Regions from separate parts of the Neorhizobium puerariae genome, predicted to be linked through region 1. Evidence: predicted binding sites of a transcription regulator. Region 1 holds the regulator's gene; each other region holds the start of a gene.
What was found. Region 1 encodes PhoB, which activates phosphate uptake and scavenging genes when phosphate is short. Its sites were predicted from a motif close to TGTCATNNANCTGTCAT; they were not measured.
Positions count from the first base shown of each region.

Region 1 (3,273 bases):
ACGAGAATATAGCCTACGGTCCGCGCATCCACGGCCTCGCCAGGAACAAGTCGGACATGGACCAGATCGTGGAGGCCAGCCTTCAGCGCGCCGGCCTCTGGACGGAAGTCAAGGATCGCCTGAATGAATCCGGCACCGGGCTTTCCGGCGGCCAGCAGCAGCGTCTCTGCATCGCCCGCGCCGTTGCCGTTTCGCCGGAGGTCATCCTCATGGACGAACCCTGCTCGGCGCTCGACCCGATCGCGACCGCCAAGGTCGAGGAGCTCATTCACGAGCTGCGCGCCAACTACACGATCGTCATCGTGACGCACTCGATGCAGCAGGCCGCGCGCGTTTCGCAGCGTACCGCCATGTTCCATCTCGGCCAGCTGGTCGAGGAGAACGACACGGACAAGATGTTCACCAATCCGGATGACCAGCGCACCCAGGATTACATCATGGGCCGCTTCGGCTGATCGGCCGTCCGCGCTGCCTGGTTTCACTTTTCGAGGATTAGAAAATGGCATCGACTCATATTCTGTCGGCCTATGACGAAGAACTGAAATACCTGATCCGCCGCATTTCCGAAATGGGCGGCCTTGCGGAGCAGATGTGCTCGGACGCCGTGCGGGCGCTGGTCAATTCCGACTCCGCTCTCGCCCAGAAGGTCATCTCCGACGACGTGATCCTGGATCATGCGGAGCGCGAGATCCAGGACAAGGCGATCGTCACGATCGCCCGCCGCCAGCCGGTGGCGTCCGACCTTCGCGAGATCGTCGGCACGCTGCGCATCGCATCCGACCTGGAGCGCGTCGGCGATCTTGGCAAGAACACCGCCAAGCGCGTCATCGCGGTTCAGGGCACCGGCGTTCCGCGCAAGCTCGCCCGCGGTATCGAGCACCTCTCCGACCTGGCGCTCGTGCAGCTCAAGGAAGTGCTGGACGTCTATGCCAGCCGTTCGGCCGAGAAGGCCGAGGCGATCCGCATCCGCGACGAGGAAATCGACGCGATGTATACGTCGCTGTTCCGCGAACTCCTCACCTACATGATGGAAGACCCGCGCAACATCACCACCTGCACGCACCTCCTGTTCTGCGCCAAGAACATCGAGCGTATCGGCGACCATGCCACCAACATCGCCGAGACGATCTACTACATGACGACGGGCGCCCAGCCGGAAGGCGAGCGTCCGAAGGACGATACGTCGAATACGCTCGGCGCGATCACCGAATGACGGAATGCTGACGGAGCAGGCCAGAATGCTGCCAAAAATCGCGGTCGTGGAGGATGAGGAAGCACTGAGCGTGCTTCTTCGCTACAATCTCGAAGCCGAAGGTTACGATGTGGAGACAATCCTGCGGGGGGATGAGGCCGAGATCCGGCTTCAGGAGCGCACGCCGGACCTGTTGATCCTCGACTGGATGCTGCCCGGCGTTTCCGGCATCGAGCTCTGCCGGCGGTTGCGCATGCGCCCGGAAACGGAACGCCTGCCGATCATCATGCTGACGGCCCGGGGCGAGGAGAGCGAACGTGTTCGCGGCCTTGCCACGGGTGCCGACGACTATGTCGTGAAGCCTTTCTCGACGCCGGAACTGATGGCCCGCGTCAAGGCGATGCTGCGTCGAGCCCGGCCGGAAGTATTGTCCAGCGTCCTGCGTTGCGGCGATATCGAGCTCGATCGTGAGACGCATCGCGTCCATCGCAAGAGCCGCGAGGTCCGCCTCGGCCCGACGGAATTCCGTCTCCTGGAGTTCCTGATGGCCTCGCCCGGCCGTGTCTTCTCGCGTTCGCAGCTTCTCGACGGCGTCTGGGGACACGATATCTATGTCGACGAACGCACTGTCGACGTGCATGTCGGGCGCCTGCGCAAGGCGCTCAACTTCTCCAACATGCAGGATGTCATCCGCACCGTTCGCGGCGCGGGATATTCGATGGAAGCCTGACTGACTTCGTCGGCGGCCGGCCGCGCCCAGGTGGCGCGTCTGGCGCGGAGTATTTCTTCTGGCGTTTGAATGGCTCCCGGCCCTAGAGCGCCATGCGTCCGAAAGGACGCACCAAGGACGCTCTACCCTATTGAATCGACGCATCGTGCTTTCCGAAAATCGATTCCGATTTTCGGGCCGATGCCGTAGGCTGCTTTCAGGGCAACCTCGGAGCGTAGCCATGAACGTACTGATCATCGACGGCCATCCCGATGAGGGGCGGCTTCTCGGGGCTCTTCTGGACCACTACGAAAAAACGCTGGCAGGCGCTGTCTCGGTGACGCGTCTTGCCGTGCGCGATCTGTCGTTCGACCCGGTCCTCCACCGCGGTTATGCCGGCGATCAGCCCTGGGAGCCCGATCTCGAAAGGGTGGCGGAAGCGCTCGACGCCTGCGATCATCTGGTGTTCGGTTTCCCGCTCTGGTGGGGAGCCGAACCGGCGGCCGTGAAGGGGCTGCTGGACAGGCTTCTGTTGCCGGGCTTCACGTTCAGATATCATCGCGAGGATCTTCTGTGGGATCGCCTGCTCACCGGGCGCTCCGCCGATGTCATCATCACCATGGACACCCCGCCCTGGTATCTGCGCTGGGTCTATGGCGATCCCGTCACGCGGCGCCTGAAATACCAGGTCCTGGGCTTTTGCGGCATTCGTCCGCTTCGCTTCTTCAAGCTCGGCGCCACACGCCGCGGCGGCGCGGCGCGCAAGCTCGACCACTGGATGCGGGAGATCGGGCGGGCTGCAGCCTCGGCCGGCGGCCTGAAGCGGGACTCCAGGCGGAACATCCTTCCAGGCCGCGAGCGCTTTGCGGAAGCGATCCGGGAACGCCAGTCCTGATCTATTCGGTAGTCAGTGCGCCTGCGCTTCCTGTTGCCATTCCGGCAGCGGGAAAAGCCGGTCGTAGGCCCAGTTGAAGACGAAGGCGTAGACCACATAGAAAAGCGCGAAGGACAGGTCCATCGCAAGGGCGTGCAGGATGCCGATGCCGAGATACCAGGCGATCAGCGGCAGGAGAATGATCAGCAGGCCCAGTTCGAACAGAACCGCGTGCGCCACGCGGACGGCAGGGCTTTTCCGGGTGTTGCCTGTCATCCGCTGCATGACGTGGTCGAAGCCGAGATTGTAGACATAGTTCCAGCCGGTCGCGAGCGTGGCTGACCCCAGGCCGACCACGCCGATATCGGCGGCAGGCATGCCGAAGGCGAAAGAGCCGAGCGGTGTGACGATGGCAAGGCCGATCAGTTCGAAGCTGATGGCGTGGCGGATACGGTCGCGTGTCGTACGCATGATGACTCCCCAAGAGCCGGCGAGCTC
Region 1 covers NZ_JBHMAA010000015.1:198,713-201,985, forward strand. The annotation lists gene pstB (phosphate ABC transporter ATP-binding protein PstB) at 1-455, shown strand, start outside; gene phoU (phosphate signaling complex protein PhoU) at 500-1,213, shown strand; gene phoB (phosphate regulon transcriptional regulator PhoB) at 1,239-1,922, shown strand; gene ACFFP0_RS14240 (NAD(P)H-dependent oxidoreductase) at 2,143-2,796, shown strand; gene ACFFP0_RS14245 (PACE efflux transporter) at 2,809-3,246, opposite strand.

Region 2 (3,273 bases), on a different contig from region 1:
CGCGGGCGCTTTCCAGCATTTCCGCCGATATGTCGAGGCCGTAAAGCCGGGCCGTCGGATAGAGACGGTGGGCGAGGAGGAGGTTCCGGCCCGTGCCGCAGCCGACTTCGAGCAGCGCCGCGCCGGGCGGGACATGCAGGCCGGCGATCGCCCGGTCGCGGCCGAAGAGGTAATATTTGCGGGTCAGGTCATAGATATGGCGCTGGTACCGGTACATCCGGTCCATGCGTTCGGCGTGGTCGTTGGTGAGGGAAGCGCCCGCCATATCCGCCGCCATCAGGCTTTTTTCACATAGATGTGGAAGCCGCCATAGATCGCCGACCGGTCCTGCAGGTTGAGTTCGCCGGAACGTTCATCAAGATAGGCCCACTGGTCGAGCAGCGCCGGCGAAAGACGACCGTCGAGCACGCTCTTTTCGGCGGCGGTGCGGAAGATCACGCGGGCGCCCGGAGCCGCCGTGCGGGTTATGTCCGTCCAGAGGTCGTTGAGCTGCTGGTCTGTCATCCAGTCCTGCGCATCGAGCAGGACGTAGCGGTCCACGGATGCGGCCGGTTTCTGCGCGAGGAGTTCGGTGAAGCTTGCGTGATGAACCGTGACGCGCTCGGCATTGTCGCGGATGGCGCGATAGTTCTCTGCCTTGAGATAGGTCGGCAGCGTGCCTTCGTCCGGTTTGGGATAACGGCGCGTGAAGGCCTGCCAGGCAAAATAGTTGTCCCGCAGCGGGAAGTGGCACGCGAGTTTTTCGAGGCGCTGGCGCAGCACCGGCGCGATCGAGCCATCGGAAGCCAGGCTCGCCAGCTCGTCATATTGCTGCGGCGGAATGCCGAGGCCGAAGAGCGAACTTTTCCGGCTGGTGATCCAGCGGATCAGCGGCCGGTCGAAGAGGGGGGCGATGCGGTCGTCGAAGAACTGGCGCTGTTCGCGCAGCGACCGGGCATTCCCCATTTCCTTGAGATCGATGCCATGCAGGCGCGCGATGAGGTGGCCGGCGCCGATGAAGCGGCCGAGCAGGCCGGTCTTGTAGATGTTGCGGTTGAAGACTTCGATGCGGCGGCGACCGGAAATCGACCGCTTGTTCCAGTAGGTGCGGGTGGCGGCATCGAGGTTCGGGGCTATGAAGGCGTCGTAGCTCCTGCTGTTGGACGTGACGCCGTCCATGCCGAAATGGCGAACCACGTCGCCGTGGCCGGGCAGATGGCGGAAGGCGGCGAGCTTGAGGCGGTTCAGGGCGACGTGATGCGGATTGAGGTCGACGACGTCGATCCGCTTCGGCGAGCGGGAAAGATAGGCGAGCATATTGCAGCCGCCCGAGCCGATGGTCACGATGGTGTGACCCTCGGAGAGCTCCATCGCCACCATGTCGACATCCGGATCTTCCCAGATCTGCGGATAGACGAGGCCGGAGAAAAGCAGCCCGAAAAGTCTTTCTGAAAAACCTTGCCGTGAAAGCGCTTTATGCTGCAGAAGCGCATCCTTCAGTTTCTGGTTTTTCCGGAAACCGGCTTCCTGTGCAATATCCGCCATGATCGAATCCCGCCTGTCCAAGGTTTCAGCGCGTGTAAACCCGTCATGCAACAGATTGATGACGCCGCCTGTGCGCGACCTCGGGAACGGCGCGCCGATCTCCGATGACCCCTTCCGCAACGGGGGGATTCCTGATTGCATGCGGTCGCGAAACGGGAGATGGGAATGCGGTTGCTGATCCGGATTGTGAAGGTCTTTGTCGGAGTCTGTATCGTCGGTCTGATCGGTCTTGGCGCCTGGCTTTACACGGCGCCGCCCGAACTGTTGAGGGTTGGCAGCGGTTATGCCGCCAAGATCGTCTGCTCGAATGTCTTCATCGCGGGGCGCCCCGACGACGAGGTGCTGGCGGTCGACGTTCAGGCGCCGGGCCATCCGCTATTGCGGCTGATGCAGGTTTCCGTCGACAGGCCTGAAAAGCGCGTGCATGCGGCTCTACTCGGCTTTATCGCCGGCAATGACGCGGTCTATCGTGATGGTCTGGGCTGCGCCGTCACGCCGGATGGCGTGCCGCCCGTCGTCGCTGCGGGTGCGGCTCGTTCCGCTCCGACGGTGGCCGAAGCTTCCGCTCTCTGGCCCGATGGCGGAACAGTCGAATCCGAGCCGAGGGTTGCGGCCATTCTTTCAGATGCCGGCCTCACGGGGCCGGGCATGCGGGCCGTCATCGTCGCAAAAGGCGGACGGATTGTCGGCGAAGCCTACGGTCCGGGCTTCTCGAAAGATACGCCGCTGCTCGGCTGGTCGATGACCAAGACGGTCACAGCCGCGATCGTCGGCACGCTCATCCGCGACGGCCGGCTGTCACTGGAGGACAAGGGCCTCTTTCCGCAATGGCGGAACGACCAGCGGGGCGATATCCGGCTTGCCGATCTGCTCGCCATGGAGAGCGGGCTTGCCTTCAACGAGAACTACGGGACGGTCGCGGATGTCACGCGCATGCTCTATCTTGAACGGGACATGGCGAATTTTGCCGCCGATCAGCCGCTCGAGGCCGATCCCGGATCGCGCTTCAACTATTCCTCGGGGACGGGAGTGATTCTCTCGAAGGTCTGGATGGACCGCATCGGTGGCGGGGAGGCGGCGCTTGGCTATCCCGGCGAGGCGCTTTTCGGTCCGCTCGGAATGACGAGCGCGGTGATGGAAACCGATGCGGCCGGAACCTTCGTCGGCAGTTCCTACATGTATGCCACGGCGCGCGATTGGACGCGGATGGGCCTTCTTCTCGCGCGCGGCGGGGTCTGGAACGGCAGAAGGATACTGACGGACGATTTCGTGGCGCAGATGCGCCAGCCGAACCGGACCTCGAACGGCCGGTACTCGAAGATGCAGACCTGGCTGCCGGGAAAAGATGCGGGGCTTCCCGCGGATACTTTCATCCTGGACGGCCACGACGGCCAGAACGTCATCGTCGTCCCGTCGCTCGACCTCGTCGTCGTGCGGCTCGGGCTGACGCCGGGCTGGGAGCGTTACAACCCGCTGAGGCTGGTTTCGGAGGCCGTCAAGGCGACAACGGCGCCCTGAGGCGCCGTTTCAGCATGCCTTATTTCTCCAGGACGTGGAGCATGTCCTTGCGCTTGGCGTCATAATAATAGCCGCGCGCATAGAGCTTGATGGCGTTGTCGTTCTGGTTGTCGGCAACGAGCCATGCGCCGCGCAGATATTTGATCGCGTATTTCAGATTGGTCTCGGCATCGAGCAGGCCGTTCGGGGTGCCTTCGTAGCCCATGGACTTCGCGGTCGAATACTTGATCT
Region 2 covers NZ_JBHMAA010000028.1:90,141-93,413, forward strand. The annotation lists gene ACFFP0_RS23215 (class I SAM-dependent methyltransferase) at 1-277, opposite strand, end outside; gene ACFFP0_RS23220 (BtaA family protein) at 277-1,524, opposite strand; gene ACFFP0_RS23225 (serine hydrolase domain-containing protein) at 1,690-3,042, shown strand; gene ACFFP0_RS23230 (transglycosylase SLT domain-containing protein) at 3,062-3,273, opposite strand, start outside.
Region 2: a site for PhoB is predicted at 1,572-1,588, ahead of ACFFP0_RS23220 (BtaA family protein). Genes of this name have one in related genera too.

Region 3 (3,273 bases), on a different contig from region 1:
TCGATACCTACGGGGCCATGGTCATCCCTTCGATCCCATATGTCGGCTTCTATGTCTTCTACATGCGGCAGGCATTCCGTTCGCTGCCCGCGTCGATGTTCGAGGCGGCGCGGATCGATGGCTCCAGCCTGTGGCGGCAGCTTCTGGAAATCGGCATTCCGAACGTCATTCCCGCGATTGCCGCCCTGTCGGTCATCTCCTTCATGGGGGCCTGGAACATCTACCTGTGGGGCCAGCTCGTCCTCGAGGACAGTTTCAAGAAAACCCTCACCACGGGAATAGCCACCTTTGCCGATCTGGAGGGGACGGAACGGGTCTGGGGACCATTGATGGCGACCAGCCTATTGTCGATCGTGCCCGTCCTCGTCATATTCCTGGCCGCACAGCGTTTCATCGTCGATGCGCTCGCCCCCGGGCTCGACGAAAGATAGGCATCCGGAATGCATCGCGTCATCGTCATCGGCTCGGTCAATCACGACCGTATCTGGCACCTCGAAAATTCGCTGCGTCCGGGTGGACGGCTGCGTTTTTCCACCCGCGAAACCCATCTCGGCGGTGGCGGCTTCCACACCGGCCGCCAGCTTCTGGACCTGGGGGCGGACGTGGCGCTCGTCACGGGCCTGATGCGGGACGAGCAGGGCCTGGCGGCTATGGATACGCTCGATCGGATGGGGTTCGACACGCGTCATGTGGCCATGCGGCCCGGAGACACGATGCCGCTGGAAATCCTCCTGGAACCCAGCGGCGAAAGGACGATCCTGGCGCCTTCGGACAGAAGGCACGTAGCGCTTTCGATAAACGAGGCGCTGAAGGGCGATGCCGCCTATCTCAACGTCCTTCTGCTCGAAGAGCCGCTTGTCGCCAAGCTCGACGATATTCCCCTCGTGGTCTCGCAATTGCCGCTTGGGCCGGCCACGCCACGGCCGGCCGATTATATCGTCACGTCGAGAGACGACGCGGACGAAGAACCGGCGGGTGTGTGGCGCCGGGCGGTCGATCTCGCCGGCTCCCGCCTCAAGATGCTGGTCCTGACCGACGGGCCGCGCAGCATCACCCTTTATGACGGCGTCCGGTCGATCCAGGTCGAACCGGCGCAGGCGGTCCGGGGCGTCAGCACGATCGGTGCGGGCGACCGTTTCAGCGGCGCCTTCCTCTTTTCGCTGCTTTCCGGCCGGGATGCGGCAACGGCGGCGGCCGAAGCAAGCCAAATCATCGCGGACTGGCTGCGCGGACAGCTTCCCCGCTGAGGCCGCACCTGCACAAGGACCGCAGGCGGAAGATCGGAAGCGGTCTTCTTAAGACAGATTCCATGAACTCTATCGTCCCCTGCGCGCCAGATCCGATGCGCATCACCGAAACAGTCGGCGATTACACATAACTGTCATCCAGTTTTGCTATGGACGAATTCATCCGAATGAATATAAATAAGTTCGGATGATTAAGCTTCCCGATACACCGGCGGATGTCCCGGGCTTGGGCCAATGGCACATCATCCATCACCACGGCACGTCCGGCGGAAATCCGGCCGGAGCGGAATTCCAGGAAAGGAAGGGCAATGACCCAGACAGCGACCGGCGATCCGGTCATCGGAGGCTACGCTCACGCGCAGGCCCTCGGCATTCTCGCCGCCAGCCGGCCTGACGCGATCAAGGCTTGCGCCGAGAAGGTTCTGGACGATCTCGGCGACGTCTCGGTTCTCGCCAACCGCACCGGGCTCGCCATGCTGCCGTTCATGGACACGGTGCGCAACACGGCTTTCCATCTCGGCGAGGTCCTGGTCGCGGAAGCGCATGTCCGGGTGCCGGGCCGCCAGGTCGAAGGATATGGCGCCGTGACCGGCCGCGACCTCGAACACGCCATGGCGATGGCCGTCATCGACGCCGCGATCGCGGCGGGACACGAGGCCGGGTTCATTCTCGAATTTCTCGACGCCGAACAACGCCGCCAACAGGAAAGCGAGCGGGAACGGCTGAAAAAGGTCGAGGCCACCCGCGTCCAGATGGAAACCTTCTGATCATGGCACTTTCACTTCTCCCTACGGCGGATGACAGCCGCACCAACGCAACCTTCGAAGAACTGATGTGGGCGCTCGCCCGCCCCGGCCTTGCAAGGCCCCTGCCCTTCGCCGGTTTTGCCGCGCTTGCCGAAAGCCTGATCGACCGGGAATGCCGCTTCCATGTCAGGGACGATGCCGCGCTTGCTGGCAGGCTCGCCCAGACCGGCGCTCAGCCCGTATCGCTCGACAAGGCCGACTACGTTTTCGCGCCGCTCGGTTCGCCGGCGGATGTGAGCGCACTTTCGACGCTGCGCATCGGCACGCTTGCCTATCCGGACGAAGCCGCCACGCTCTTCGCGCCAGCCAGGATCGGCTCGGGACAGGCATTGCGGCTTTCCGGACCCGGCATAAAGGACACGGTGACGGTCGAAATCGGCGGCGTCGATCCCCTCTTCTGGCCGATGCGCGAAAGGGCGATCCGCTATCCGCTCGGCTGGGACCTCTATCTCGTCGACGGCGACCGGCTGATCGGCATTCCCCGTTCCACGAAAATCGAGGTGCTCTGATGGCCTACGTGGCAACCCGTGGCGGCGAACACGCCATCGAACAGGCCGAGAGGCTCTTCCGCGACGATCTCGGGACGGTCAGCCGCGAACGGGTCGAGGCGGTACGCACCGGCCTCCCCTATCTGGTCGATCGCATCATGGGCGAGGCATCGCTCTATGAACCGGACCTGGCCGCCCTCGCCTTGGCCCAGGCCGGCGGCGATCTCTACGAGGCCGTGCTGCTTCTGCGCGCCTATCGCACGACGCAGCCGCGCCTTGCGATCGCCGAACCGGTGAACCAGACGGACCTGTTCACGGTCCGCCGCATCTCCGCCGCCTTCAAGGACATTCCGGGCGGCCAGATCCTCGGGCCGACGCTCGATTATTCCCACCGCCTGCTGCAGGTCGGTGTGCTGAAGGGTGAGGATTATACGCCCGAACCCGTCACTCCCGCCGCCGAACCGGCGCCGGCGACCCAGCCTTCGCTTGCCACATGGCAGAAGGCGCAGGGGCTTATCGGGGACTATCCGGCCGAGACGGTGGCGCCGGACGACATTCCGGACCTGACGCGCGAGCCGCTACTCTTCCCCGCAAGCCGCGCGCACAAGCTGCAGAGCCTCGCCCGCGCCGACACCGGCGGCACGCTGGCGCTCGGTTATTCCACCATGCGCGGTTACGGCTCGGTGCACCCGACCGTCAACGAGCTGCGGCTTGCCGAAGCGCCGGTGCGCC
Region 3 covers NZ_JBHMAA010000008.1:166,663-169,935, forward strand. The annotation lists gene ACFFP0_RS06125 (carbohydrate ABC transporter permease) at 1-431, shown strand, start outside; gene ACFFP0_RS06130 (PfkB family carbohydrate kinase) at 441-1,247, shown strand; gene phnG (phosphonate C-P lyase system protein PhnG) at 1,556-2,014, shown strand; gene phnH (phosphonate C-P lyase system protein PhnH) at 2,017-2,562, shown strand; gene ACFFP0_RS06145 (carbon-phosphorus lyase complex subunit PhnI) at 2,562-3,273, shown strand, end outside.
Region 3: a site for PhoB is predicted at 1,369-1,385, ahead of phnG (phosphonate C-P lyase system protein PhnG). Genes of this name have one in related genera too.